DNA from 3 places in the Rothia koreensis genome. Region 2 is predicted to be linked to each of the others. Evidence: riboswitches for the same ligand, from Rfam matches in the RefSeq annotation. Region 2 holds a riboswitch; each other region holds the start of a gene.
The links. Region 2 has a riboswitch for S-adenosylmethionine ahead of metE (5-methyltetrahydropteroyltriglutamate--homocysteine S-methyltransferase). Riboswitches for the same ligand answer to the same signal wherever they lie in the genome.
Positions count from the first base shown of each region.

Region 1 (9,704 bases), 520 kb from region 2:
TGAACGTGAGCGTGTGCGGCATGGTCGGGTTGCCCATCGCGAAGCCGCGCTTGCCCTGGGGTCGCGGCACGAGAACGGACAGGTGCGCGACCGACGTCTTGGGTGCGGCCGTCGGCCCCCAGAGGTCGGAGGCAACGACGCTGATCGTGCGGGCCCGGTGCTCCTGTCTGGCCTTCAGCAGCCGAGCGCGCACGTCGCCCAGGGGACTGACCGGGGCGAGTTCCGCGCCCTCGGACAGATCCACGGATTGCACGCCGAAACCGTAGACCGATTCGGGAAAGACGACGGGGGCCCCGGCGTCGGCCGCGGCGTCCATGACCGCCAGCTCGCGCGTCGGCAGCACCTGGTCCCACTGTTTGGCGTCATACGCGGTGTGGATGCAGTGGAAGACGGCGTCCACCCCATCCATGGCCGTCGCGAGCAGATCGCGGTCCAACACGTCTCCCACCAGCACCTGGACACCACCCCTATCCACTTGCCGACGACGCAGGACCACGACGTCGTGCCCGGCGTCGACGAGGTCCTGGGTCAATTGCGATCCGATTTGCCCCGCTCCGGTCACGAGATATTTCATGATGACATCCTTTCCGAGAGCACCGCTCTCTGTTTGATGCCCTCAGCCTAATCGGGTGCGTGTCGCACTTCAAGAGCACCGCTCTCGTTTCAGGAATGGCACACTGAGGTCATGAGCACCCCACACCTGTCCCGGGCGGAGGCCCGGGCGCACATGGAGTCCGCGATCATCACGGCAGGACGTGAGCAGCTCGTTTCACGTGGAGCGGCGAACCTTTCCCTGCGCGAGGTCGCACGGTCGATCGGCGTCGTCTCCTCCGCGGTGTACAGATACGTGTCGAGTCGCGATGAGTTGTTGACCCTCCTGGTGGTCGACGCTTACTCATCGCTGGCCGACCACGCGGAGAGCCGCATCGACGGGGCCGGAGCCGCCACCGACCGCTTCCGCCGACTGGCCTTCGGCATGCGGGAATGGGCGCTCGACCATCGGGAACAGTGGGCCCTGCTCTACGGCTCCCCGGTGCCCGGATACAGCGCACCGGCGGACAGGACCACGGGGCCCGGCACGCGAGTCATCCGTCTTTTCCTCGAATCGATTCCGTCTGACGTGGACGCCCCCGAACCGAGCAGTGGATTCGCAGCCCAGATCCGGCCCGAGCTCGAGACTCTGGGGGTCGCGGCCTCACCGACTCAGACGGCGTTCTGCATCGAGGCATGGGGAAGCATCGTGGGGTGCATCAGCATGGAGATTTTCGGACAACTCGGCCCGGCGATGGAGGGCCTGGGCGAGGAAATCATGTCACGGACGGTCGATTCCCTGACCCGGAGGCTCGGGCAAGGCTGAGCCTCAGGTGAAGTTCACGCTCGGGCGGAAGCGCGGCCGGGAAGGGCGCGCGGCGTCGTCATGAGGTCGACGTCCCCTTGAGAGCGTCAACGATCTCGAGCAGATCCTCGAGCCCCTGCGGGCTGACCGTGGAGATGCCGAAATTGGTTCCCTCCGGAATTGCATCGAGCACGCCCTCGACGCCCCCGCCGGCGAGGGCGGCGTTGTAATAGAGGCCGTCGCCAATCAGGAGGATGGCCGATGCGATGGCGGGTTGTCCGACTTCCTCGAGAATGATGTCGTACCAGTCCGCGTGGATGCGGCTCATCGCCTCCCGGGCCTTGGGCTGGGCGTCCTGCCCCAGGCTCAGCACAGCCACGAAAGTGCGGTCGATCGCGGCGGCCTGGCCCGACTCCTGGTCCAGGTAGAACGCGGAAGTTCGGACGTAGTACCGGGACGGGCCTTCGGGTGACGCCCGCATGGCGGCGTTGTCCTCCGCGGCGTACTCCAGGAGGCGTTCGATCAGCCCCTCGGCCAACGAGGTCTTGTCCTTGAAGTGATAGAGCAATCCGCCCTTGGAGACGTCCGCGCGGGCCGCGACGGCATCCATGGTGGCCGCCCGCTCCCCCTCGGCGATCAGGATCGACTCGTAGGCGTCCAGGACACGGCTTTTCGCACTCATGACCTCGACCATACTTCCTTGGCACTAAACCGTCCAGACGGTACAGTAATGCGGAAACAATCGTCCCGACAGGAGAGGAGAGCCATGCCTATCGCCCCGAAACGACGCACCGAGCGTCCGGCACTGCATGACCGTCGCTGGCTGGCTCTCGCCGCCTTGATGTCACCGGTTCTTCTGGTTTCGGTCGACAACACGGTCCTCTCCTTCGCGCTGCCGCCGATCTCGGCGGCCCTGAACCCGACCGGTACGCAGTTGCTGTGGATCGTCGACATCTATTCCCTCGTGTTGGCCGGGCTGCTGGTTCCGATGGGCAGTTTCGGGGACCGCATTGGGCGCCGTCGGCTGCTCATGATCGGAGCCACGGGGTTCACCGTCATCTCCGTGGCGGCTGCCTTCGCCCCCAGCGCGGCGTGGTTGATTACCGCCCGCGCCGCGATGGGCCTCTTCGGTTCCGTGCTCATGCCGGCCACGTTGTCCCTGATCAGGAACATCTTCATCGACCCGAATGAACGGCGGAAGGCCATCGCGATCTGGGCCTCGGGATTCTCCGGAGGAGCCGCACTCGGCCCCATCGTGGGCGGCTTCCTTCTCGAACATTTTTATTGGGGATCGATCTTCCTGATGGCCGTGCCCATGCTTGTTCCGTTCCTGATCTTCGCGCGCCTGCTGATCCCCGAGTCACGCGATCCCCACCCCAGCCCAATCGACATCACCAGCATCGTCCTGGTCATGGCGACCATGACTCCCCTCGTCTACGGCATCAAGTCCTTCGCGAGCCACGGGCTCGGGACCGCCGTGATCATCTGTTTCGCGGTGACCGTGCTGGCCGGAGTCTGGTTCGTCCGCCGTCAGCTTCGCCGACCGGACCCCATGCTGGACGTCCGGCTGTTCACCAACTCCGTGTTCTCCGGGGCCGTCGGATCGAACCTTCTGAGCGTGTTCTCGCTCGTGGGGTTCCTGTACTTCGTGTCCCAGCACCTTCAGCTCATCAGCGGGATGACGCCGATGGAGGCCGGCGTCGCCCTGATTCCTGGACTGGGAGCCACGATTGTGGCGGGACTGGCCGTTGTCCCCGTGGTCCGGAGGTTCAAACCCGCCCACGTGGTGGCAACCGGTCTCTTTCTGAACGCGATCGGTTTCGGCGTCATGTTCTTCGCCGGCCCTGCCGGGTCGGACGCGGGCCTGATCCTGGCTTTCGTGATTCTCGGCATCGGCATCGGGTCCGCGGAGACCATCTCGAATGACCTCATCCTGGACGCCGTCCCCGCCCACAAGGCCGGTTCGGCCTCCGCGATCTCGGAAACAGCTTACGAGACCGGCGCGGTTCTCGGGACCGCGGTGCTGGGGTCGATCCTCAACGCCACATACCGAGCAAACGTCTCGATCCCGGACGAGGTTCCCGAGGCGTCCCGCGATGCCGCCCGAGAAACGCTGGGCGGTGCGACCGACGTCGCCGCGCACCTCGGCGGGCCCGCCGGCGAGTCCCTCCTGCACTCGGCCCGGGCCGCATTCGACTCCGGGGTGGGGATCACGTCCGGAATCGGCGTCGTCCTGATGCTCGGCGCGGTACTCATGGCCCTGCGGACTCTCCGCGACGCCAAGTCGTAGCGCCCCTGGCGTTCACGCCGGTATCAGCTCCAAAGGCCGTCTGTGCGCACGCCGTCATACCCCTTGCCCGCGGGATGAAATAGGCTCGACTCAGGCAACCATCCCCCGTTGAACCACGCCGATGCGGAAAGGAACCATTGGAGTCACCCGTAAGGAAGTACCTGCACCAGCTCTTCAATGACACGACCGCCATGGATGGAGGCGATCTCGCCGATTACATTCCCGAGCTCGCCAAGGCGGACCCGGAGGTTTTCTCGATCGCCCTGACCACCATCGATGGTCGCACCTATTCCGTGGGCGACGACGAGCGCGAGTTCACGATCCAATCGATTTCGAAGCCATTCGCCTACGCCTCGGCCCTCACCGACAGGGGCCTGGAGGCGATCAGCGCGAAAGTCGGCGTCGAGCCCACGGGTGAGGCTTTCAACGAGCTCTCCCTCGAGAAAGGGACGAACCGGCCGAAGAACCCCATGATCAACGCGGGGGCCATCACCATCCACAGCATGCTGGCGGAGCCCGATTCCTCCCTGGAGGACCGGGCCAACCACACCGTGGAATTCTTCTCTCGCCTCGCGGGCCGGAAACTCGAAATGGACGAATCCGTGTTCCGCTCGGAGCTCGAGACGGCGGACCGGAATTTCGCTCTGGCCCACATGCTGAGGAACCTCGGCGTCTTCGAGGAGCACGCGCACCAGGTCGTCGCCGGGTACGTCGCCCAGTGCGCCATCAAGGTCAACGTCCGCGATCTCGCCGTCATGGGCGCGACCCTGGCCAACCGCGGCATGCACCCCTTCACGGGTGAACGCGTGGCGAGCCGGGACGTGGCCCGCCAAGTGCTCGCGGTCATGGTCTCGGCGGGGATGTACGACGCCTCGGGGACCTGGTTCTCCGACGTCGGAATCCCCGCGAAGTCCGGGGTCTCGGGCGGAATCCTCGGGGTCCTGCCCGGTCAGGTCGGTATCGGCGTGTTCTCCCCCCGCCTGGACCCGAAGGGCAACAGCGTCCGGGGAGTCAACGTGTTCAACAAGCTCTCGCAGGACATGGGCCTCCACCTGCTCAACGCCGGTATTTTCGGGTCCAACACCATCCGCTCGGTCAGCGAGGGCGACGACGAGACCGTGATGCGGCTCCAGGGAGTCATCCAGTTCTCCGGGGCCGAGGCGATCCTGCACCGCATGGCATCCCTCGAATGCGACCCCGGAACCATGGTCTTCGACCTCACCAAGGTGACCCGTTTGGACGCCATGGCCCGCCGCATGTTCCTCGAGGGCCTCCGACGGCTCACCGCCGACGGCCACCGTGTGGAACTCATCGACCCGGACGAGGTCCTTCCCGATCCGGATCTGGGCGGCAGCACGTACCCGATCCGGCGCGAGACCCCTTAGGGGCCGTTGGCCGGGATCCCGGGGTCAGCGCACTCCGGCCAGGGCTCGATCGAGGTCGGCCTGCAGATCCTCGACGTCCTCGATGCCCACCGACAGGCGGACGACGTCGCTCGGCGGGGCCTCGGGGGTTCCCTTGGTCGACCCGTGGGTCATGGTCGCGGGGTGGGATATCAGCGACTCGACTCCCCCGAGACTCACGGAGAGCCCGAACACCTCGGTGGACTCCGCAAACGCCCTCGCCGCTGCTTCGCCGCCCCGGACACGCAGGGACACGACCCCGCCGAATCCGGACATCTGCCTCGCAGCGACGTCGTGCCCCGGGTGTTCCGGAAGACCCGGGTACCAGACCCGTTCGACGTCGTTTCGGTCCGCGAGCCATTCGGCAATGGTTTGGGCGTTTTCGCAGTGCTGCCGGATACGGACTCCGAGGGTCTTGAGGCTGCGCGAGGTCAGGAACGCATCCTGCGGACCCGCGACGGCACCGCCGGCGAATTGTTGGAATTGCAACACCTCGGCCAGGGGCTGGTCCTCCCACACCGCGTCACCGACGACCAGCGCACCGCCCAACACATCCGAATGCCCACCGATGTACTTGGTGGTCGAGTGGACCACGACGTCGGCACCCCACGTCAAAGGATTCTGGAGCGCAGGCGAGGCGAACGTATTGTCGACGACCAGCAGCGCCCCGGCGGCATGAGCGGCCTCAGCCCATTCGCGGAGGTCCACGATGCTCAGCAAGGGGTTGGTCGGCGTCTCGACCCAGAGGACGGTCGTCGACGGATCAGCGAGCAGGCGGTCGCGCTCGTCGGTCCTGGTTGGGGGCACGAACGCGGTCTCGACCCCCCCACCTGGAATACAACTGGCTGAGGAGCCGATGTGTCCCGCCATAGGTCTCCGCCGCCGCCACCACGGTGTTCCCGGGTCGGAGCACCGAACGCAGCAGGGCGTCCTCCGCGGCGATCCCGGATGCGAAGGCAAAGGCGTGGGTCCCGTTCTCGACCTGCGCGAGTTGCGTTTCCAGGGCGGTGCGCGTCGGGTTTCCGCCACGCGAGTACTCGTATCCGCTCTTGAGCGTCTCGACCCCGTCCTGCGTGAACGTCGAGGTCTGGTAGATGGGCGGGATCACGGCCCCCGTCAAGGGGTCCGGCTCCTGTCCTGCGTGGACGGCGGCCGTCCTGAATCCGGGCCGGACCACGGACGGCTGCGTCCTCGCGGAGGTCCCGTCCTGCGCAGGCCGGCGTGACCCGAGGTCGTTGATTTCTTGCGTCGCGGTCATGCTCGAACGGTCTCCTTCTCGCGTGCGGTGGGTGCCTGGTTCGGGCTGGCTCCGGTGACCCTGTCGAGCGACGTCGCGAGGTCCTGCCACAGGTCCTCGACGTCTTCGCGTCCGAGGGCCAGCCGAACGGTCTGCTCGGTGATCTCTCCCGCCTCCCTGAGTTCGGGGGTGAGTCGACAATGGGTCGTCCACGCCGGGTGGGTGGCCATCGATCGTCCGTCGCCGAGGTTGGCGGCGAGCTTGAACAGTTCCAACGAGTCGAAGAATCGCTCGACGTCGTCCGTGGTCCCGTCGATCTCGAAGGAGAGGACCGCCCCGGTACCGCGTGGGAAGTCGCGGTCGGCGATCGCGGCGTCGCTCGAGCCGGGAAGGCTCGGGTGCCGCACGCTCCGCACGCGCGGATGGGAAGCCAAACGCCGGGCGATCCCTTCCGCAACCCGGCAGTGACGGTCCACCCGGACGTCCAGGGTCTCGATCCCGTCCAGTGCCTGCTGAGCATTCCACGGTGCCAGGCTCGGGCCGAGATCGTTGAGCAGCTGCGCCCTGACGAGGTGAAGGAAGGCCCCGTGCTCGCCGTGCCCCGCAACCAGCGACTGATTGCCGAACCGGCGGCGCGGCGCGGTGAACTGGGGCCATCGGGCCGCATCACTGCTCGGCGAGAACCGTCCGGTGTCCACAACGATTCCGGCCAGCGCGCTGCCGTTGCCGGTCAGGTACTTCGTGACCGAGTGAACGACGACGTCGGCCCCGAGCTTTCCCGGTTGCAGGAGGTGCGGCGTCGCGAGGGTGTTGTCCACCACGAGCGCGGATCCGGCGGCGTGTGCGATGGCCGCGATGTCGGGAATGTCCGGGAGATCGGCGTGCGGGTTCCCGACGGATTCCACGAGGAATGCCCGGGTCCGTTCCGTCACGGCCCGTTCCCACTCGTTCGGTCGATGAGGGTCGACCCAGGTGACCGCGATGCCCGCCTCTGCGAGCGTGTCGTTGAGGAGGTCGGCAGTACCGCCGTAGATGCGGTTCGAGGCAACCACGTGTCCCGCGGGAATCTCGGGGTGCGGCTCGCCGTCCTGGCTCTGCCCCGAACGCCCGGCCAGGGCAAGGAGGGTCAGGGTCAGCGCGGCCTGTCCGGAGGACGTCGCGACGGCGCCGACACCGCCCTCGAGCTCGGCCAGCCGACGCTCCAGGAGTCCCACGGTGGGGCTTCCGGTCCTCGAGTACGTGAATCCGGGTTCCCGCTGACCGAAGCACTCCCTGGCATCGCGAAGAGTATCGAATTCGTAGGAGGCGGTCAGGTACAGCGGCGGTCGAACCGGGCGGGCCGACGGCGGGTCGGTCGTGCCACCGTGGATCTGCACCGTGCCGAGCCCGGGTCCCTGCGGGTATTCCTCTGCTGACATCGTAATCCCCTTCGAAGGCGGGGCGCCGAGTCCTTCTCGTGACGCCGTGCTTGCCGGGGAGCGGTGTGCTCCCGGCCGGATCTTCATCTGGGGCACCCCATCACAGCGGAAAGGGTTGCCGACCGGTCAGCCAGAGCTTCACGACCGGTGCTCGTGATCCTGATAGCGAACTTACAACCTGGTCAGCGGCCTCGAAAGGACATGACCTCCGATTCCGCCGCCACGTCACACACGGTTCACCCGAAGCCCGACGACGTCATATGACGTTCGCCCGGGCGCTTTCGTGACGGGTTCCGGGAACCGCCTCGATGAGTGTCCGAGTCAGCTGCTCCCGCGGGGTATCGAAGACTTCCCCCGCCGGTCCGGACTCGATCACGCGTCCCTCGGCCATGACCAGGACGTCGTCGGAGATCTGGCGGATGACGGCCAGGTCGTGACTGATGAACACGTATGACAACCCCAGCCGCTCCTGGAGGTCCGCGAGGAGATCAAGGATCTGGGCCTGGACCGAGACGTCGAGCGCGGAGACCGGTTCGTCCAGCACGATGAGCTCGGGATCGACCGCGAGCGCCCGGGCAATGGAGACGCGTTGCCTCTGGCCCCCGGAGAGCTCCGCGGGTCGGCGACCGGCCAGGTCACGAGGGAGGGCCACGAGGTCCAGGAGCTCGTTGACGCGTTCGGCCCGCTCCGCGCGGGTTCCGATGCGGAAGCCGCGCAATGGTTCCCCGATCGATGCGGCGACGGTGTACTTCGGGTCGAGGGGACCGGTCGGGTCCTGATGGACGAAGCGCGCCCGGGTTGCCAGTTCTCTCCCCTGCCGCCGGTTGTGTCCCAGGGGCTTCCCGAAGACTTCCAATTCCCCCTGGTCGTAGGATTCCAGGCCAAGGAGAATGCGTGCCGTCGTCGATTTTCCGGACCCTGACTCGCCCACGATCCCCAGCGTCCGGCCTGGGGCCAACTCGAAGTCGACGTCGGTCACCGCCTGGACCCGGTGCGGTCCCGTCCCGAAAGCCTTGCTCAGGCCCTTGGCGCGAACCACGGGCGTGGTTCCTTCCGGAACGATGCCGGTCTTCCGGTGCGGAACCGCGTGCACCACCGGCGAGGCCGACATCAGTCTCCGGGTGTACTCGTGCTGGGGGTCGGCGAAGACGCGTTCGGCGCGCCCTTCTTCCACCACACGCCCTTTCTCCATGACCAGGATGCTGTCCGCGCGGTCGCGGGCAACACCGAGATCGTGCGTGATCAGCAGAAGGCCCGCTCCTGCACGGGCGACCCGGTCTTCCAGGAGGTCCAGGATGCTCTTCTGGGCCGAGACGTCGAGCGCGGAGGTCGGTTCGTCCGCGATCACGAGGCGGGGTTCGCGCGCGAGAGCCAGCGCGATGAGGACCCGTTGTCGCTGGCCCCCGGAGAGTTCGTGCGGGTACCGCGACCCGTGGAGTTCTGGGTCGAGGCCGACGTCGGCGAGCGCCGTCGCGATCCGGGCTGCGGCCTGGCGGCGCGCGGTTCCCGCGGCCCGCAGCGTCTCGGACAGCTGGGAGGCAATCGTGCGCACCGGGTTGAGACCCGTCCCGGTGTCCTGGGGGACGTATCCCAGCAGGTCGCCGCGGACGTTTTTCCACACCTTGTCGGAGGCGCCGCGCATGTCCTGCCCCATCAGCCGTTGTTCGGCCGTTCGTGCGTGCGCGGAACCCGGGAGCAACCCGGCGGCCACGGCGGCGGTGGTCGATTTGCCCGATCCGGATTCCCCGACGACGGCCAGGGTCTGCCCGACCGGGACGGTCAGCGATACGCCTTCGACGGCGGGGGACGCGGCGGGGGCGTAGCGCACCGTCAGATCGCGCAGGGTGAGGGCGGCGACCTGGTTGTCGGTCCCGTGCTCCGTGTGAGTGCGGCCGGTCTCTTCGGCGTCGACCTCGTGATGGTGCGCGTCCGCGGGTCCCGACGCCGCGGGTTGTGTTGCCTCGGTGCGCTGCTGTGCGCGGGATCGGGTCAGGGTTGGGGTCCAGGGAGTCATGATGGT
Region 1 covers NZ_CP197643.1:394,190-403,893, forward strand. Annotated here, with positions in the region: gene ACTSLZ_RS01750 (NAD-dependent epimerase/dehydratase family protein) at 1-574, opposite strand, end outside; gene ACTSLZ_RS01755 (TetR/AcrR family transcriptional regulator) at 686-1,357, shown strand; gene ACTSLZ_RS01760 (TetR/AcrR family transcriptional regulator) at 1,416-2,018, opposite strand; gene ACTSLZ_RS01765 (MFS transporter) at 2,103-3,626, shown strand; gene ACTSLZ_RS01770 (glutaminase) at 3,764-5,011, shown strand; partial or broken gene ACTSLZ_RS01775 (cystathionine gamma-synthase) at 5,036-6,287, opposite strand; gene ACTSLZ_RS01780 (PLP-dependent transferase) at 6,284-7,684, opposite strand; SAM riboswitch class IV at 7,726-7,843, opposite strand; gene ACTSLZ_RS01785 (dipeptide ABC transporter ATP-binding protein) at 7,941-9,698, opposite strand; gene ACTSLZ_RS01790 (ABC transporter permease) at 9,695-9,704, opposite strand, start outside.
Region 1: linked by a shared signal. The riboswitch ahead of ACTSLZ_RS01780 (PLP-dependent transferase) and the one ahead of metE (5-methyltetrahydropteroyltriglutamate--homocysteine S-methyltransferase) in region 2 are both predicted to bind S-adenosylmethionine.

Region 2 (9,704 bases):
GTTGATTGGACCCGGCCCCGAGCACGGCCGAGGCCGCCAGGTGCGAGGACGAGAACGGATCCCGGGCCACGGCTCCCGTACCGAAGATGAGCACGCTCGTCACGGCCTGGGCCACTGCCCCGCGGAAAGGATCCAGGGCGACCAGGCGGTCCGTGAACGTGTGTCCGATGCGCCAGCTGCCGAGCAGGGTTCCGACGGCCATCATGAGGGCCAGGAGGGCACACAGCAGGGTTGTCTGGGGCGTGCTGATGTCACGGCCGATCGACAACCACATCAGGGTCCCGATCACCAGGCTGCGGTGCCCGAAGTAGATGCCGTGGCCCAGCGAGATGAGGGATGTGCTCAGCGACAGCACATACCGTGACCGACGATGGATTTGTCGGGGGCTCGTGTGCTGGAGCAGGCGCACCAGAGGAATCACCACGGCCCAGGCCACGCCGAAGGCCACGAGCGGGGCCAGGACCAACGGCAGGATGACGTCGCCGACCATGGTCAGGCCGAGGTGCAGGTGGTTTCCGAGACCGACCTGGTTCGTTGCCCAGAGGCCCCCGAAGACCCCGCCGATCAGGGCATTGGTCGAGGACGACGGCGAACGCCGCCACCAGGTGAAGATTTCCCACAGGATCACGGTCAGCAGCGCAGCGGTCAGCACCGCGAGCCCGACGTCGTCGTGAGGGATCGTGAGCCACTGGTCAGAGGTGAGGGACAGAGTCACCGATCCCACGACCAGCCCCACCACGTTGAAGGCAGCGCAGACGATGAGCGCCACTCTGGGCGTCAGGGCGCGGGCGGACACCGGGACGGCCACGGCATTCGAGGCATCGTGGAAACACCCGATGGCGGTGTACCCCAGAAGGAAGAGACCGCACAGGACGAAAAGGAAGTACTCCACGCCTCAGGACTCCTGGACGAGGATGCGGCCAACGTCGGTGGCCACCTCCCGCACACTGAGCGACGCCGCCTGCAACTGGGCCGTGAACTGGGCTTCCTTGATGTAGGCCGCCGGCTTGAGGCGGTCCATCATGTCCGCCTGGTACAGATTCGTGGTCCGGATCGACTGCTTCGACATGCGCAGCACCTCGACCCAGTACTCGTCCAGGCCTTCGAGGTCGGAGAGATGACGCATCGCCTCGGCGGTCAGGGAGGCCTGGCGCTGGAGGAGGTCCAGGAGATCGGAAGCGCGATTGGAGAAGCGGTCCAGGGTGTGGATCTTGATGATGTGCGACGCCGAGGTGAGGGACTCCGTGGCCTGATTGAGACGCTGACCGAGCCGGTACAGGTCGGCGCGCGGAAGAGGCAGAACGAAGGCGCTGCGCACCGTGGTCATCAGGGCAAAGAACGCGTCCGTCGAGCGCCCCTCGATTTCCAGGGCCTGTTCGAAGCCCTGATCATGGTCGGAAACCGGCGACCCCATCATGCGGGATGCCGAGGAGGTTGAGTCGACAACCAGTTGCGCCATGTCCGAGAGCAGCTCGAGGGCCTTGTTCTCCTGGGGGAATAAGCGAAGTGCCACGCTCTGCCTTCCAAGATGGTGGTGGGGTGATCATTCCCAAGATAACCGCACTTGGTTAACAAGCTCGACTTGAGGCTTTCATGACGCACGGGGCCGCGGGCGGGCCTGCGGGGCCTGCGGGGCCTGCGGGGCCTGTGGGGCCGCCGGGCGTGAGGGTGATGCGGGGTAGCTGGGCGTGAGGGTGCTGCGGGCTTGGGGCTCGGAATTTGATGGCCTTGCGTCCCGGACGGCTCTCCTGCGCCCCAACTGGGAGGCGGTTACTCGATTCGGTGGCGGTTTCCGGCGGCAACGGTCCGGGCCCGACGCGGTGGCTTCATGGGCTGGGAGGCGGTTCCCCAATAGCGGGGCGGTTACCGGCGCAATTGGACGGCCTTTGAGGAGCCGGCCTACATCGTGCGGAGGCGGTTGCTCGATTCGGTGCCCTTTACCGGCGAAAAGAGGCCGGAATTCGTGGCACTCGGACGTCTGTTGGGAGGAGGCTTCCTGATTCGGTGGCGTTTGCCTTCGTTAGGTGGGGTCTGAACCGCCACCTAACGAAGGCAAAGGCCTCCCAATCGGGCAACCGCCACGCAGGAGGAGCTATCAAGCAACAGGCGCGGCCACAGAGGAGGGCCCACCGAGGCCGGACGACGAGCAGCGGAACCCGGACAGAAAAGAACCCCCGCCGAAGCGGGGGTTCTTCCCGAAGTATGGGGCACTGGACCGGGTGCGCCTCTCGGCGGAAGACCGCTCGTAGCGGCTAAATAATGGAGCCCGGGGCAACCTGCGGCCCAGTGCCTTGTATCCAGTGTGGTCCTCGTTCGCCGAGGCTGTCAAAGGACCCTGGGGATCAACGATTCATGGGGTTCCGGCGTTGCTTGAGTTCCTTGAACCAGCGTCCGCTCTGACCGACCCACAACATGATCGTGCCGATGATCAGGAGAATCGTCCCGATGGCCCCGATGATTCCCGGGGCATCCTGGAAGGCGCCGCCCAGGCCGAGGAGGCTCAGGATCGCGAGAATGAGCAGGACGATCCTGCCCCAGTTCTTGCCTCGGGTGGCCGCCCTGGCGGAGAGGAGCTGGAGCACGATGACGATCAGCGAGAAGATGGCCCCGGCGCTGAAGAAGCCCCAGGCGTAGGCGGCCTGCCCCTGATCAGCCAGAGTCTTGTATTCGTCGGTGGCCATGAAGACGAACGGCGAGATGATCAAGCTGATCACGCTGATGGCCGCCGAAATGTAAATGAGCCGGGCGGCGGTGTGCACGGCCTTGGGTGCCGCCAGGTCTCCGCCCTGGTTCTGGAGAGGACCATGACCGTTTCCTGCGTCGCCGCCCTGGTACTGGGGTTGTCCGCCCTGGTACTGGGGCTGTCCGCCGTTGGGGTTGCTCCCGTACTGAGGAGGCTGGTTCCCGGCCGGGGAATCGTGATTCTCGGTCATGCTTTCCTCTCAAAAGGTGATTGAACTGACCTTCCTATCAAAACACGAGGGAGTCCCGGCCCACAATGAATCCGCGCCGGCACGCGCGCATGCGGAATCGCTTGTTCATGATTTTCACGCCCGCCCCGGGAAATGAATCAATAAACGGTCACGATTCGGTCGCGAATCGGTTTCGGGTCCGCCGACGTGCGGCGATTCGTCGTCGTCGGAAAACCCACGGAAGATCGGACCCGCGCAAGGAAAACACGGAACCTTACGTTCCGGAGTCATAAAAACCTGGGTCGTCTTCATATGACACCGGTATTTCTCCGTCCCGTCGCTGTGCTCAATGACGCGACATGTGCCGTCAAAGAATCCTCATCCTTGCGGCCGTTCAGGAGGCCGGGTTTGAATACTTGCGTATCTATCCAGAGCGGCCGAGAGACCTGGCTCGACGACGCCGCAGCAACCCCCTCGTGACCCCAACGGGTCCGAGGCACGGTGCTCCCGCCAGGTCCGATGGAGTGTATCGGTTGTCCTTCGACGACGCCGGGCGCATTCCCCGGCCGATCCCGTGCTTTCGGTCGTGGGCCCCGAGTATCGACTGACGCCGCCTCCGTCGGGCGTACCGAAAGGAGACCCGGCGTGAAACCTGAAGACGGACCAGCACTGTCCTTCGAGCTGTATCCGCCGCGCAGCAGCCTGAGTGCGGAGGCCCTGGGTGCCACCATCGCCGAACTCGAGCCCACGCGCCCCGACTACGTGTCGGTGACGGCAGCCTTGGCCGGGGACAGGAGGCGCCAGAGTATCGACCTCCTGCGCCACCTCGTGGATGAGACCGAGCTGAAGCCGCTGGCCCATATCCTCTCGACCGGGCAGAACGCCGCCGAACTCGAGGACCTGGTTCAGGAGATCATCGATCACGGGGTTCGCGGGCTCTTGGCCCTGCGCGGAGACCGGCCCGATGACTACACGCTTCGCGAGGGCGAGTTGCCTTTCGCCCGGCACCTCGTCGAACTCATCCGCCGCGTCGAGGCCCGGGGATCGGCCAAATTGTGTGCGGGACGCCTCGCGGTCGGGGTCGCGGCGTACCCGGTTCGGCACCCGGAGTCCTCGAGCATCCACCACGACACCGAAGTCCTGCTCGCGAAGCAGAGAGCCGGTGCGGACTTCGCCATCACCCAGGTCTACCCCGATCCGGACGACTACGCCGGGCTGGTCGACCGGGCCCGCGCCAACGACGTCGACCTGCCGCTCATCCCCGGCATCCTGCCCGTGACCAGCCTGCGCAGGTACCTGCGCGTGTGCGACCTGGCGGGCATCGATCCCAACCGGGAGCTCGCCTCCCGCCTCGAATCGGCCGGATCGTTCGCCGAGCGCCTGGCCGTGGGAGTCGACTCGGCCGAGGAATTCGCCCGTCGGGCCCTCGACGCCGGGGCCCCAGGACTGCACATCTACACCTTCAACGAGCACCCGGCAGCACTCGAGCTCGTGGACCGACTCGGTCTGCGCCGAGGAACGCCGTCGAAACACCCGTCCGTCGCAAGAAAACAACGTGAGGAGATCACCGTGACCGAAACCAACGCCCCGAACCCCACCACCGCCGAGAGCCCGGCGAGCACCCAGGGCCGCACCTTCCCCGGAGCAAGCATCTTGGGTTACCCCAGGATCGGACGCGACCGGGAGCTCAAGAAGGCCCTCGAATCCTACTGGGCCTCCGACAGCGGATCCCACGAGCTGACCGCGTCCGTCGACTCCCTGCGCGCGCGGGACGTGCGTCGGCTCGCGGATCTCGGACTCACTCAGGATTCGTCGATCCCGGCCTCTTTCGCCCTCTACGACCAGGTTCTCGACGCCATCCTGGCGACGGGCGCCGTGCCCACGCGTTTCGCGGACCTCGCCGACGAGGAAGGCCGTCTGGACCGGGATGCGTCCTTCGTCCTGGCCCGCGGCGATGACGCCCGCGGGCCGTTGGAAATGACCAAGTGGTTCAACACGAACTACCACTACCTGGTTCCCGAGATCGGACCGCAGACCCCGTTCGCCGCGGATCCGCGGGAACTCATCGGACAGTTCCGTGCCGGCAACGGAGATTCCGGAACCCCACTGCGCCCCGCGGTTCTGGGACCGGTCTCCTTCCTCCTGCTGTCGAAAGCCGATGATGCCGCCCCCGAAGGCTTCGACCCCCTGGACCGGCTCGATGACCTGGTCGAGGTCTATCGCGGGCTGATCGACCAGGTGGCCGCAGAAGGAGCGCAGTGGATCCAGATCGAGGAGCCCGCACTCGTGACCGAGCACCACCGGCCCGACCTCGCCGGTCGCGTCCGTGACGCGTATCGTCGCCTGACGGCCGCGCGAACACCCAACGGCCCGTCGATCCTCGTCGCGACGCCTTACGGAGACGCAGAGGACCTCCTGGAGCCGCTGGTGGACGCGGGAGTCGACGCCGTCCACGTGGATCTGGTCTCCGGCCCGGACGGGGGAGGGCTGCGCGAACCCAGCGCGGACCAGCTGGCGCTGTTCACCGGCGAGGATTCACCCGTTCTGGTGGCCGGCGTCGTCAACGGACAGAACATCTGGCGCACCGACTTGCGCACGACGTTCGCGCTGCTCGAGGAGTTGCACGAGGCGGGGGCGAGGGTGTCGGTGAGCACGTCGACGTCGCTCATCCACGTCCCGCACGATGCCGCCCGCGAGGATCGGCTCGACGACCAGCCGCTGCGGTGGCTCGCCTTCGCAGACCAGAAGGTCGGCGAGACCGTGGTTCTGGCCAAGGGGCTGGCCGAAGGGTCCGAGGCGATCGCCGATCACCTCGAAGCATCCGATGAGGCGATTCGGCACCGCGCCGAGGCCCGGGGCACCCGCGACGCCGATGTGCGCGAGAGGGTTTCGGGCCTGACCGAGGCCGACGGTCATCGGGAGACCGCGGAAGAGCGCAAACGGAAGCAGGCCACCGATGGCATCGCGGCGAACCTGCCCGATGTTCCGACGACGACGATCGGGTCATTCCCGCAGACCGCAGACATCAGGTCGGCCCGCGCAGACCACAGGGCAGGCCGTCTGGGCGAGGCGGAATACGTCGAAAGACTCCAGCAGGAGATCCGGTCGGTCATCTCCCTCCAGGAGGATCTCGGGCTGGACGTTCTGGTCCACGGCGAGCCCGAACGCAACGACATGGTCCAGTACTTCGCGGAGAACCTCGACGGATTCGACGTGACCCGGTACGGCTGGGTCCAGTCCTACGGGTCCAGGTGCACCCGGCCGTCGATCCTGTGGGGCGACGTCAGCCGTGAAGGACCCGGTGTCAGGGGAGAGGCCATCACGGTCCCCTGGATCAGTTACGCCCAGTCGCTGACCACCAAGCCGGTCAAGGGCATGCTGACCGGCCCGGTCACGATTCTGGCCTGGTCGTTCGTCCGTGAGGACCAACCGCTCGCGGACACGGCCCAGCAGGTCGCCCTCGCCCTGCGGGACGAGGTCGAGGATCTCGAGAGTGCCGGAATCGGCGTCGTGCAGGTGGATGAACCCGCCCTGCGCGAGCTGCTCCCGCTGCGGGAACGAGACAGGCCGGACTACCTCGAGTGGTCGGTCCGGTCCTTCCGGATCGCGACGTCCGGGGTTCGGCCCGAAACCCAGATCCACACGCATCTGTGCTACTCGGAATTCGGTGAGGTGCTGTCCGCCATCGACGCGTTGGACGCCGACGTCACGAGCGTCGAGGCGGCGCGCTCGCGGATGGAGCTGCTGGACCCGCTTGCGGACATCGGATTCGAGCGAGGCATCGGTCCCGGGGTGTGGGACATTCACTCGCCTCGCGTGCCCACGGTCGGTGAAATCGAGGACCTGCTCGCCGCGGCGTCCCGAGCGATACCTCGGGACCGTCTCTGGGCGAATCCGGACTGCGGTCTCAAGACTCGCGGATACGAGGAGACCACCGCGGCCCTGGCCCGACTCGTCGAGTCTGCGCGTCGACTGCGTGCGGCCGTGGCGGTCTGACGGTTGTCCCTGGGCCCGGACGGTCCGCATCGATGCGGACCGTCCGGGCCTTACCGTCCGAAACGGACCTGCGGGATCAATGTCAGCGCGTCCTCGACGAGCTGGTCCCGATCCGCGTCGGTGTCCACGGCCGTGCGAATCAGAAGGCCGTGGAACAGGAGCATGAGGACATTGGCCAGCCGGGAGGGGTCGCCGACGACGTCGTCCGGGTCGGCCCCCTGACTGACCTGCATTTCCGACCAGGGCCTGAGCACCTCGGCAAGGCGGGTGCGGGCGAGGTTGATGTTTTCCTGGGCGACCTCGTGGACCTCAGGATTCACGGTGGATTCCGCGACGAACTGGATGAGCAGCGGACCGAAATCGATCGAGAACAAGGTCTCGATCAGCAACCGAGCGACATCCGAGGGGGCCAGCGAGCTTCCCGTGGCGGTCTCCATATCGGTCAGATCCTTGAGGGTCGCACCGAAAATGTGCTCCGCCGTGCCGCGCATGATGGAGGCTTTGCCATCGAAGTGGGAATAGATCGATCCGGGAGACATCCCGGACTCGGCGACGATGTCTGCCATGGAGGTGTTGGAGAACCCCTTCTCCAGGAAGCAACGGCGCGCCGCGGCGATGATTCGCTCACGCCGCTCGATCTTCGAGGATTCTGACAACCTGGGCATGGAAATAGAATATCCGTTCTGTTATTCTGAACGCAACTAGAAGGATTATTCTGTTTAGGAGCCGCTATGAGCGTTCAGGATTCCCGGCGCGCGGACGCCGAATCGGCAACCACCACCGCGAATGAGCATGTGGGAAGCCACCTCGGCAAGGTATTCGGGGTTTCGGTGCTCGCCGCGCTGATCGTGACGGTCTTCGTCCTGGCCTTCACCTGGCCGACCAAGACCTCTGAGGCGCACAACATGCCGGTCAGCGTCGCTGGCCCGAAGAAGGCCGTGGACCAGTTCGAGGACAAGATCAACGAGAAGTCGGGGGACACCTTCGACTTCGTGTCCGCCGACAGCCGCGATGACGCCGTCGACCAGATCAAGCACCGCGAAACCTACGGCGCCGTGATCTTGGCCGAGCAGCCTGGGACCCCGGAGGTCCTGACCGCACCGGCGTCGAATTCGGCCGCCACACAGGTCATGAGCGGCATCGCCGACCAGTTCACGCAGCAGATCAAGGGCCAGATCACCGGCCAGGTCGAGCAGATGAAGGCCGCCTCGGGCGGTCAGCTGAAACCCGAGCAGGCGCAGAAGGCACTGGTGTTGCAGGAGAAGGCCGCCGACACCAAGGTGGCCGAGACCGAGGTCGTACCTCTTTCGGACGACGACTCCAACGGGTCCGGTCTGGCCGTGGCGGCCTTCCCGCTGGTGCTCGGCGGCATGCTGGGCGGCGTAATGATCACGTTCTTGGTCAAGGGAGTGTGGCGGCGGCTGATCGCGGCCGTGGTCTACGGCGCGGCCGCCGGCCACCTTCATTCTGGGGTGTACGGCGATTCTCGGGGCACCCGGAATCGGTATCGGCGCCGTCGTGACCATGCTCCTGGGCAATCCGCTGTCCGGGGCGCAGGTCCCGTGGCAATTCATGGTCGAGCCCTGGGGGAGGATCGGACAGTACATGGTGCCCGGCGCGTCCAACACGCTGCTGAGGTCCCTGAGCTACTTCCCCGACGCCCCGATGGCCCAGCAGTGGTGGACCCTCGTCGTGTGGGTCGCGGTCGGGGTGGCACTGACCGCCTTCGGGCACTTCCGCCACAACCGCATCAACGATGAGCCCGAGGAGAGTCATGACGCCGATGGGCGTCAGCTCGGTGGCGAGTCCGCGGGCGACGCCGAGAACCACCCTGCGCCGCGGCATCGTCGCGGTGGCTCCGAGGTGGCCGCCGACTGATGCACCGGTGACGGTTCCACATCACCGCACGCAACGAGGGGTCGGGCGCCGACCGGGAACTCCCCGGTATCGGTGCCCGACCCCTCGCTTTCCGTCGGAGGCGGACCGTGGTGAGCGGGCCTGTTGGACGGACCCGTCGAACCGTGGCACCTCCGATCCGAGAATGCAGACTAGAGCTGCTGGTTGTTCACACGGACGGTCCGCTCATTGGTGAACTGCTGGAGCGCCCACTGGGCGTTCTCGCGACCGTAGCCCGAACGGTTGATCCCGCCGAAGGGGAACTCGGGGCTGGAGTCCATGTGAGTGTTCACGAAGGTCATGCCCGCGTTGATCCGCTCGGCGAACTTCCGGCCCTTCTCCGCGTCGGTGGTCCACACCGATGCCATCAGGCCGTACTGCGTGTCGTTCGCGATCCGGAGAGCGTCCTCTTCGTCCTTGGCCTTGTAGATCATGACGGCCGGCCCGAAGAGCTCGTTGCACCCGAGATCCGACTTCGGGTCGATGTCGGTCAGCAGCGCCGGCGACATGAACCAGCCGGGGCGGTCCAACTTCTCGCCACCCGTGTGCAGGGTGGCTCCCTCCTCGGAGGCCTTCTGGATCCGCTCCACGACCTCGTCACGAGCGCCCTCGGAAGAAAGCGGGCCCATGTCGGTCGCGGGGTCGTCGTAGGCACCCACGGTCACGTTCTCCGCGGCTTCCTTGGCCGCGGCGACGAAGTCGTCGTAGTACTCCTCGACGACGATCATGCGCTTGGGGGAGGTGCAGACCTGACCGGCATTCGCCGTCCGGAGGGTCACGGCCTTCTGGGCGAGTCCCTTGACGTCGTCGGTGTCCAGGACCACGAATGGATCATTGCCGCCGAGCTCCAGAACCGACCGCTTGAAGTACTTCGCGGCGATCTTGGCGACCGACGCGCCT
Region 2 covers NZ_CP197643.1:913,909-923,612, forward strand. Annotated here, with positions in the region: gene ACTSLZ_RS03935 (inorganic phosphate transporter) at 1-892, opposite strand, end outside; gene ACTSLZ_RS03940 (phosphate transport regulator) at 896-1,513, opposite strand; gene ACTSLZ_RS03945 (hypothetical protein) at 2,343-2,933, opposite strand; SAM riboswitch class I at 3,334-3,438, shown strand; gene metE (5-methyltetrahydropteroyltriglutamate--homocysteine S-methyltransferase) at 3,558-6,908, shown strand; gene ACTSLZ_RS03955 (TetR/AcrR family transcriptional regulator) at 6,959-7,573, opposite strand; gene ACTSLZ_RS03960 (hypothetical protein) at 7,640-8,668, shown strand; gene ACTSLZ_RS03965 (NAD-dependent succinate-semialdehyde dehydrogenase) at 8,957-9,704, opposite strand, start outside.

Region 3 (9,704 bases), 870 kb from region 2:
ATCATGAGTCCGCCACCGCCGAGCCCCTGGAGGCCACGGGCGATGATGAGGGTCGTCATGTCCTGGGCGACGGCGCCCGTCACGGACCCCGCAGCGAAGGCGATGATCGCAAAGATCAACAAGGGCTTGCGACCCCAGAGGTCGCCCAGCTTGCCGTAGGCCGGCATCATGATGGTCGAAACCATGATGAACGCGGTGATGACCCAGCTCATGTGCTCGACGCCGTTCAGCTCACCGACGATGGTCGGCAGCGACGGCGAGAGAACCGTCTGGTTCAGCGAGGACATCAACATGATGATCATCAGGCCGATGAACAGCAGAAGGACATTGGTGTTGGGGGTGGGGCGACCGAATCCGCCCTTCTGGGCCGAGTGAGCAGATGAAATCTCCCCGGTTGCGGGCGAGGCCGGATCGGTCTGCGCCGCTCCGGTGCCGCTCTTGCCACCCCCGACGGCGTGACGCGGTGTGTAGGTGGTGCTCAACGAGGCTCCTTGATCATGGTGGAGAACAGTGTGACGGTGCGATTGATGGATGCGGCAAACTCATCCCGGGAGGCTCGGGCGCCGTAGTCGACGTATCGGAGAACAGCGGTGGCCATCAGGACGATCGCACGAATGCGCTCTTCCTGCTCGGGTTCCGGCTCGCTGTTCTCGTCTTCACGAAGCACGAAACGGCCGGATTCCTGGTACACGGCCCAGTCCATGGCGAGCAGGAAGTCCTTGAGCTCCTGCTCGCACCGAAGCATGTGGATCTTCATGCGTTGCCGCATATGGTCCCGGTCTTCGGTGAGCTCGTTCATGATCCCCTTGATGTCGCTCGCGAACGAGTCGTACAGGACGCTGGCGAGGAGCCGGGCCGCCTGCGCGAGCAGTCCGCCCGACTCGTCCTCCTGGACCTGAGCCAACATGTCTTCGGTCATCTGAGGGGGACGCAGCCCCATGACGGCGTCTTCCTTGGTCGCGAAGTAGTTGAAGAACGTTCGCGGCGAGACACCGGCTTTCTCCGCGATGAGTTCCGCGGTGGTCTGCCTGATTCCGCGTTCCGACGCGAGTTCACGCGCGGCCGCGTGGATCGAGTCCCACGTCCGCGCCCGACGTCGTTCGCGAAGGGATGGTTCTGTGGTTTGCACCCATGCATCTTATGCAGTTCTGCAAAAGATGCACAACTGCACTTTTTGTGGCTTTGGTCTCTAAGGATAGCCTAACTATGTAAATGGGCGCGGTGGGCGATCTTTCGCGCAAGCGGCCGGGGATCGGAGGGGGTTCAGAGGCGAGGGGTGCGGGCCGCGGGGGGGGTCGGAGCGGGGGCGCGTGCCGCGGGCCGGGGGTGCCGCGGGCCGGAGGGGGGCGGGGGCTGAGGTGGCAGTTTCGTGCAGGCCGACGCGCGAGGTGGCAGTTTTGTGCAGCTCGCCCTCGACCGAGGTGGCAGTTTCGTGCAGTCAGGGGCCGAGATGGCAATTTTGTGCCGAAGCACGCACGTGACGGGGCTTATCGCCGTCGTCGTCCCGGACCGAGGTGGCAGTTCTGTGCGGTCGGGCGCTCGAGGTGGCAGTTACGTGCAGGCCGGCGCGCGAGGTGGCAGTTTCGTGCGAGTCGCCCCGCCGAGGTGGCAATTTCGAGCGAACGAGCGCTCGACGTGGCAGTTACGTGCAGGCCGGCGCGCGAGGTGGCAGTTTTGGGACTAAAACCGGCCCAAAACGTCCCAAAATTGCCACCTCGCCGGAAAAACAGCACGAGATTGCCACCTCGCGAAGAGAACGGCACCAAACTGCCACTTCGTGGAATCAGCCGCACAAAACCGCCGCCTCGCCGCCTCGCCACCTCGCGGCGGACAACGGAAGCTGCCGGCCACACCCGCCCAAGACGCGGCGCCACACCCGACCGAGTTATGATGCCGCCCCCGACGAGTCAAGACGAAGCGCCGCACCCGACCGCGTCGCGGCACCACACCCGACCGAGCCAAGACACGGCGCCACTTCCCGAACGATCAGGCCACGGCGTCCTCCTCGACCGGGCGCGCCGGGGTGTCCTCGGTCGATGGCTTGCCGACATACGACCCCTTGTACGCCGCGGCCGGGTGGTGCTCGTCGATCGCAACCTGACCTTCGCCGTAGAGGTTCTCGCGGAAGGTGGATCCCTCGTAGCTCGTCCGGTAGCGGCCGCGCTTCTGGAGCTCGGGGACCACGAACTCGACGAAGTCCTCGAAGGACCCGGGCGAGACGTGGTAGGCGAGATTGATTCCGTCCAGGCCGCCTTCATCGATCCAGCGTTCGAGCTCGTCGGCAACCTTTTCGGGACCACCGATGATGACGTCGCCCATCCCGCCGATCGCGCAGTGCTTCGCAATGTCCTCGCGCGTCCACTCCTTGTCCTTGGACTGGAGGGTGAACGGGGTCAGGAAGGACTGAATGGAATCGGTCTCGATGTAGTTGAGCACTTCGTCCTCGCCGAACTGGGACAGGTCGACACCGGACCAGCCGCCGATGATCGCCTGGGAGGTCTCGGGAGACACGTACTGGAGGTACTCTTCGTACTTGGCCTGGGCCTTTTCGTCGGTCTCGTCGACGATCACGGACAGCATCGCGAAGATCTTGACGTCGTCGCGCTGACGACCGGCCTTCTCGGCCTCGTCACGGATCTTGTCGGTCATGAACCGGGTCAGATCCGGGCGCAGCCCGCCCACGAACACGGCCTCGGCGTGCTTGCCAGCGAAAGCCTGACCGCGCGAGGAGGCTCCCGCCTGGAAGATGACGGGGGTTCGCTGCGGGGACGGCTCGGTGAGTCCCGCTCCGGGGACCGTGAAGTATTTGCCCTCGTGCTGGATCGGGTGGACCTTGGACGGGTCGGCGTAGACGCCGGTTTCGCGGTCCTTGACCACGGCGTCGTCCTCCCACGATCCTTCCCAGAGCTTGTAGCAGACGTCGAGGAACTCGTCGGCGATCTCATAGCGCTTGTCATGCTCGATCTGGCGCGGCAGGCCCTGGTTCTCCGCGGCCGACGGAAGGTAGGACGTGACCACGTTGAAGCCGACGCGCCCCTTGGTCAGGTGGTCGAGCGTCGCGTACTTCCTGGCCAGCGTGTACGGCTGCTCGTAGGTCACGGCACTGGTCACGCCGAAGCCGAGGTTCTCGGTCACCGCGGCCATCGCCGAGATCTGCATGAACGGGTCATTGACCGGAACCTGCGCCCCACCACGGATCGAGGGTGCCGCCGAGTTGCGGTACACGTCGTAGATCCCGACGACGTCGGCCAAGAAGATCCCGTCGAAAAGACCCTTCTCGAGCGTCTTGGCCAAGTCGGTCCAGTACTCGAGGGTGTTGTACTCGGTGGCCCGCGAACGAGGGTGGCGCCACAGATCAAAGCTCTGGTGGCCCACGCACGTCATGTCGAAGGCGTTGATGGCGATGCGCTTCTTGTCCGACATCGGGATTCCTTTCGGTGCCTGGAGGGACTCCATGGTTCTCCGCGTGCCCGAGCCCTGCGCCGACTTCCCGTCTCCCGAGAATCGACGCAACCATTCACGCGGTGGCGCCGGTTCTCGCGCCGTACTTGCATGTCCGCCGGTCGTCGCGCCGACGGTGCCAGATCATCATCTGGGGCACCCCGCTACGGGAGAGGGTTGCCGCCCAACCAGCCAGAGCTTGCGCGTTGGGACTCTTGATCTTTCCTTCCATGAGCGTATGTAACACCTCGGATTCCAGACCATCCTGTGTGCTTGTGTTACTCGGTTTGCACTGTGTTACGGGGCCGCGCGGCACGGCACCGGCTACGTCGGGACAATGCTCCGAACAGACAGTGCCCGAGTCTCTACTCTCCCGTGAAGCGCGGCTTTCGCTTCTCCTGGAACGCCGAGAACCCCTCCGCGTAGTCCGCGGTCGAGCACAGTCGTGCCTGCTCGGCGGATTCGGCCGCCATGGAATCCCAGAGGCCTGCTCGCTCGTCACGCAGCTGACCTACCAGAGCCTTCGAGACCAGGTACGCCTGTGTCGCCCCCTGGGACACCTTCCGGACCCGTTGCATCGTGAAGTCCACCAATTCTTCCGCGGGCACGGAGCGGGAGAAGAGCCCGGCGGTGACCGCCTCGGCCCCGCTCATCATCTCCCCGGTGTAGATCAGGTCGAGGGTCCGGTGCGCCCCGAGCCTCTCGTAGAACAGAGCATGGCCTCCGGAGTCGAGCGTCGCCCCGAGGTTGGCGAACGGCGACCCGATCTTGGCGTCCTCGGCGACGTAGACGACGTCGCTCGCGATCGCCAGACCGAGCCCGACGCCGAGGCACGCGCCGTGCACCGCGGCAAAGGTCGGGGCTGAGAACGCGGCGATCTGGCGAAAGAGGGCCGTGGCCCGATGCCCCAGGTAGCCCTCGACGTCGTCGTGTGCCGGATCCACCGACGAGATGTCCCTGCCCGCGCAGAACCCGCGGCCCTCGCCGCGCAGCACGAGCGCCCGGACCTCGGCGTTCTCTGCCTCCCGATAGGCCTCGGACAGTTCTGCGAGATCCTCGACGTCCAGGGCGTTGAGCTTGCTCGGAGCATTGAGCACGATCTCCGCGATGTCATCGGAAATGGTCAGGTCGATCATGGTCGAGGTCCTTTCAACTGGCCCGAAGCGGCGCACCGCGCACGAGCTATGCGTCATAGTCGACGTCCAGGGCGTCGGAGGTCGGTCGGGTCTGGCACGTCAGGACGTAGCCGGCCTCGATCTCATCCTTCTCCAGGGCGAAGTTTTCTTCCATCGTGAAGTCGCCGCAGAGGACTTTGGCCCTGCAGGTTCCGCACACGCCGCCGGCACACGCGAAGGGCACGTCGGGACGGACACGAAGCGCGGCGTTGAGCACGGTTTCGTTGGCCGACTTGGGTGTTTCGACCTTTCCGGTATTGCCGTCCAGGTTGAAGGTGATCCTGATGTTCTCGCCCTCGGGATCCGCGACCACTTCTCGCCCCTGCTGCCCGGCCGGTTTCTCCGGCTTGCCGGTCGTGAACAGTTCGAAACGGATCCTCTCCTCCGGGACCCCTCGGGCCGCGAGCGCGTCACGGCAGAGCTGCACGAGCTCGAACGGTCCGCACAGGAACCATTCCTGGGTTGCATCGACCGGGATCACCTTGTCCAGGAGTTCGTCCAGCTTGTCGGGGTCGATGCGGCCGGACATGAGGGGCGAGACACGCTGTTCACGGGACAGGACGTGGTGCAGGGCGATCCGTGACGGGTACTTGTCCTTGAGGTCGCCCAGTTCCTCCGCGAACATCACGTCCATCGAGGATTTGTTCGCGTAGACGAGATCGACGCTCGCGGTGGGAGAAGCCTTCATCAGGGACCGGGCGATCGCCATGATGGGCGTGATCCCCGATCCGGCGGCGATGGCCACCACGTGGGCGTTCTTGTCCTCGCGGACCTCGTGCCGGGCCAGTTCGTCCGGGTGGTTCATCGAGGTGACCCGGGTTCTGGAGGTAAAGGCGCCCTGCGGGTTCATGACCTCGAGTTCGTCCCCGACGGCCAGCTCCTCGTTGGCCCACGTGGAGAACAACCCGCCCATGTCCTTCTTGATCGCGACTCGGATCTCTCCGGGGCGCGGCTCTGCGCAGATGGAGTACGAGCGGCGCACTTCCTGGCCGTCGATCTCGGCGCGGAGGGCCACGTACTGTCCGGGGAGGTAGTCGTAGTCCTCGACCAAGTCGTCGGAGACGCCGAAAGAGACTTCGACGGATTCGTTGGTCAGCTTGCGCAGACCGGTGACGGGGAGCTTGTTGAACGTGGCGCGACGTCGCCCGCTCCCCTCGGGCGCGGAGGCTTCGTTCTCGACGTCGGAACGGTGGGTGCTGGTCTGGGTCATGTCAGTGAACCTTGAAGTAGTCGAAGGGCTCGAGGCACTCGTTGCAAACCCAGAGGGCCTTGCACGAGGTGGAACCGAATCGGGTCATCTCGCGCGTTCGGAGGGAACCGCAATGCGGGCATTTGACGGACAGCGTCAGCCTGACCGGGCCGCTGTTGTGTCCAGGAGCGCTCTCACCGGTCGGCGGCGCGATCCCGTATTCGGCCAACTTGGCTTTTCCTGCCTCGCTCATCCAGTCGGTGGTCCACGCGGGTCGCAGAACCTTCTCCACGCGGACGTCTCGGTACCCGGCTGTGGAGACGGTCGCGACCAGGTCGTCGGCCATGGTGTCCATCGCGGGGCACCCCGAATAGGTGGGGGTGATGACGACGACGGCCTGGTCGCCGTCGACGTAGGCGTCCCGAAGAACTCCCAGGTCGGCGAGGGTCAGGACGGGTATCTCCGGGTCGCAGACCGTCGCGGCACGGTCCCACAGGGCGGCGTCGGCGGCATCGTGCGGCCGACGTGATGGGCCCAGGGGCAACTCGCGGGCCAGACCGGCCGAGTCCTTGTCCGGTGCTGTGTGGATGCTCGTGGCTGCCATCGCGATCACCACGTCGCTCCGGGGTGTTGCCTGGCCAGGGACTGCATTTCGGCCAGAATGTACCCGCGGTGCTCCGAGTAGGAACCGTCACGCACTTCGCTGGTGAGCCTGGCCTGGGCCACCTCGGGCACCTCGAGTTCGGCCTCCGCGAGGACCGACCGGATGCCGCGCATCGCCGCTTCCTCAAGGCTCGACGGCCGCACCGCGACGCCGTCCAGACGGTCGATCAGCTCGTCGTCGGTGAACAGTTCCTCGACGTAGGGCCACATGTATTCGAGCCCCGCGGCGATGCGTCGCCGGGATTCCTCGGTGCCGAGCCCCAACCGGAGGATCCACTGCGAAGCGTGGTCCACGTGGTACTCGACTTCCTTGACCGCCTTGTCAGCGATGGCCGCGAGCGTCGGATCGGAGGATTCGGCCAGTGCCTTGTACAGCTCGTACTGATACATCGAGAAGATCAGTTGCCGGGCGATGGTCTGGCCGAAGTCGCCGTTCTCCTGCTCGACGAGCCGGCAGGAACGGAACTCCTCCTCGGGCCGGAAGTAGGCGAGGTCGTCCTCGCTCTTGTTCCAGGCGGTCCCCGCGTAGGTGAGCAGGAACCGGGCGTGCCCGATGAGGTCCAGTGCGATGTTGGACAGCGCAATGTCCTCCTCCAGCTCGGGGGCCCGCGCGATCCACCACCCGAGACGCTGGGAGAGGATCAGGGCGTCGTCGCCGAGCCGCATCGCGTACTGAGCGACGTCCTCGGAGGCCGTGGCCCCGGATTCAGCGATGGATTCGGAGCTGATGGACTCACCCGCGCTGATCTTGGTGGCCGATTCTTGGGATGCGAAGGTACTCACAGGTGCTTCACCCCTTCGGACTTGGTGTAATACGTCGCGTGGCGGTAGGCCTTGCCCTGGGCGGATTCGAAGTAGCCGCCCTTGGAATCGGGGTCGGACGCCGTGATCGCGTCGGCCTCCACGACCCACACGCTGGTTCCCTCGTTGCGCCGCGTGTAGAGATCGCGCGCGTTGCGGACCGCCATGGTCGCGTCGGGGGCGTGCAACGACCCGGCGTGCACGTGGGAGAGGCCGCGCGAGGATCGGACGAAGACCTCCCAGAGAGGCCAGGCCGTCTGCTGATTCTGGTGGGTTTCTTCGGCCATCGTGGTCAGGCTCCGATCAGTTGGGCGGCCGGTCGTTGTGAGCTCGGCGCGGTCTCGGTTTCGTGGTCTTCGTGGTTTGCGGCCTCGGCCGCGCGGGCGGCCTGTCGTTCGGCGTAGGCCGCGGCCGCCTCCCGGACCCAGGCCCCGTTCTCGTGGGCCTCACGACGCCGCTTCATCCGCTGGACGCTGCACGGGCCGCGCCCCTTGATCACGGACATGAATTCGTCCCAGTCCAGCTCGCCGTAGTCGTAGTGCTGACGCTCCTCGTTCCAGACCAGGTCGGGGTCCGGGAGGGTCAGCCCGAGGGCCTCGGCCTGGGGCACGATCATGTCGACGAAGCGCTGGCGCAGTTCGTCGTTGCTGAAACGCTTGATGTTCCAAGCCATGGACTGCTGGGAGTTCGGCGAATCCGCGTCCGGGGGCCCGAACATCTGCAGTGCGGGACCGTAGAAACGGTCGACGGCGTCCTGGGCCATCTTCTTCTGCGCGTCCGTCCCGTGCGAGAGCTCGTACAGGATTTCCCATCCTTGCCGCTGGTGGAAGGATTCCTCCTTGCAGATGCGCACCATGGCTCGACCGTAGGGGCCGTAGGACGCCCGGCAGAGCGGAACCTGGTTGCAGATAGCGGCCCCGTCCACGAGCCAGCCGATGGCGCCCATGTCTGCCCAGGTCCGCGCCGGGTAGTTGAAGATCGAGGAGTACTTGGCGCGTCCGGTGAGCAGCTGATCGTTGAGGACTGGCCGCGGGGTGCCGAGGGTTTCGGCCGAGGAGTAGAGGTACAGGCCGTGGCCCGCCTCGTCCTGCACCTTGGCCATGAGGATCGACTTGCGCTTCAGGCTCGGGGCCCGCGTGATCCAGTTGGCCTCCGGCTGCATGCCGATGATCTCCGAATGGGCGTGCTGGGAGATCTGGCGGGTCAGAGTCTTTCGGTAGGCCTCGGGCATCCAGTCCCGGGGTTCGATGCGGGAGTCATCCGCGATGAGCGCGTCGAAGTGCTCCTGCTCCGGGGCGACGGCGTCGTCGGTGTGGGTCATGACGTCCTCCAATGAAATAAATACCGAACGTTCGTTCAGGATATAGGGGTAGACTGTGGTCGTCAACACAAGAAGGTCCCGGTTGACACAGTGTCAATTTAACGATTCCCTACTGACCATTCGGTCATATATTGTGAGGAGGGCAACATGCCAGATCACCCCATGCTGGCCAACGACCGCACCTCGGAATGGCTGGGCATCCGTGTCCACCGTGCGGAGTACGGTCACGCGGTCATCGGCATGACGCTGCGGGAGGAGATGCTCAACGGATTCGGTATCGCCCACGGCGGCATGGTGTTCTCCCTGGCGGACACGTGTTTCGCCATGGCCTGCAACGACCCCGAGGGGGACGGCAGCACGATCACCGTCGCCCAAGGCGCTCAGATCGATTTCGTCCGTTCCGGGCGTCCGGGTCAAGTCCTGACCGCAGAAGCCAAAGAGGTAGCCCGTACCGGTCGCAGCGGCCTCTACGACGTCACCGTCACCGCCGACGACGACGTCGTCGCCCACTTCCGCGGCCGGAGCCGGACCGTCCCCCAACGCCAGAAAGTGTGAACCCCATGACCACGTGTTCCATCGACAACCCCTACTCCCCCACCGCCTCCGCCGATCCCACGCAGCCCGATCCCGAAGAGCTGATGAGCAGGGACGAGATCGAGGCCCTCCAGGTCGAACGCCTCAAGTGGACTCTGCACAACGCCTACGAGAACGTTCCGGCCTATCGCGAGCTCTACGACGAACACGGCGTGCATCCGAGCCAGTTCCAGGAGCTTTCGGATCTCAGCAAGTTCCCCTACACGGACAAGGAATTCCTCCGGAACGCCTACCCGTTCAAGTCCTTCGCCGTACCGATGAGCGAGATTCGTCGCGTCCACGCGTCGTCCGGAACCACCGGACTGCCGACCGTGGTCGGCTACACCCAGGACGATCTCGACACTTGGGCGAGCCTCGTGGCGCGCTGCTTCCGCTTCTCGGGCGTCGAGCCGGGGCAGAAGATCCACAACGCCTACGGGTACGGCCTCTTCACCGGTGGGCTCGGCGCGCACTACGGCGGTGAGAAGCTCGGGTGCGCGGTCATCCCGATGTCCGGCGGACAGACCGACAAGCAGGTCCA
Region 3 covers NZ_CP197643.1:40,293-49,996, forward strand. Annotated here, with positions in the region: gene ACTSLZ_RS00165 (MDR family MFS transporter) at 1-386, opposite strand, end outside; gene ACTSLZ_RS00170 (helix-turn-helix domain-containing protein) at 479-1,129, opposite strand; gene ACTSLZ_RS00175 (LLM class flavin-dependent oxidoreductase) at 1,987-3,423, opposite strand; SAM riboswitch class IV at 3,540-3,662, opposite strand; gene ACTSLZ_RS00180 (enoyl-CoA hydratase/isomerase family protein) at 3,807-4,577, opposite strand; gene paaE (1,2-phenylacetyl-CoA epoxidase subunit PaaE) at 4,624-5,826, opposite strand; gene paaD (1,2-phenylacetyl-CoA epoxidase subunit PaaD) at 5,828-6,409, opposite strand; gene paaC (1,2-phenylacetyl-CoA epoxidase subunit PaaC) at 6,415-7,251, opposite strand; gene paaB (1,2-phenylacetyl-CoA epoxidase subunit PaaB) at 7,248-7,556, opposite strand; gene paaA (1,2-phenylacetyl-CoA epoxidase subunit PaaA) at 7,562-8,590, opposite strand; gene paaI (hydroxyphenylacetyl-CoA thioesterase PaaI) at 8,738-9,145, shown strand; gene ACTSLZ_RS00215 (phenylacetate--CoA ligase family protein) at 9,151-9,704, shown strand, end outside.
Region 3: linked by a shared signal. The riboswitch ahead of ACTSLZ_RS00175 (LLM class flavin-dependent oxidoreductase) and the one ahead of metE (5-methyltetrahydropteroyltriglutamate--homocysteine S-methyltransferase) in region 2 are both predicted to bind S-adenosylmethionine.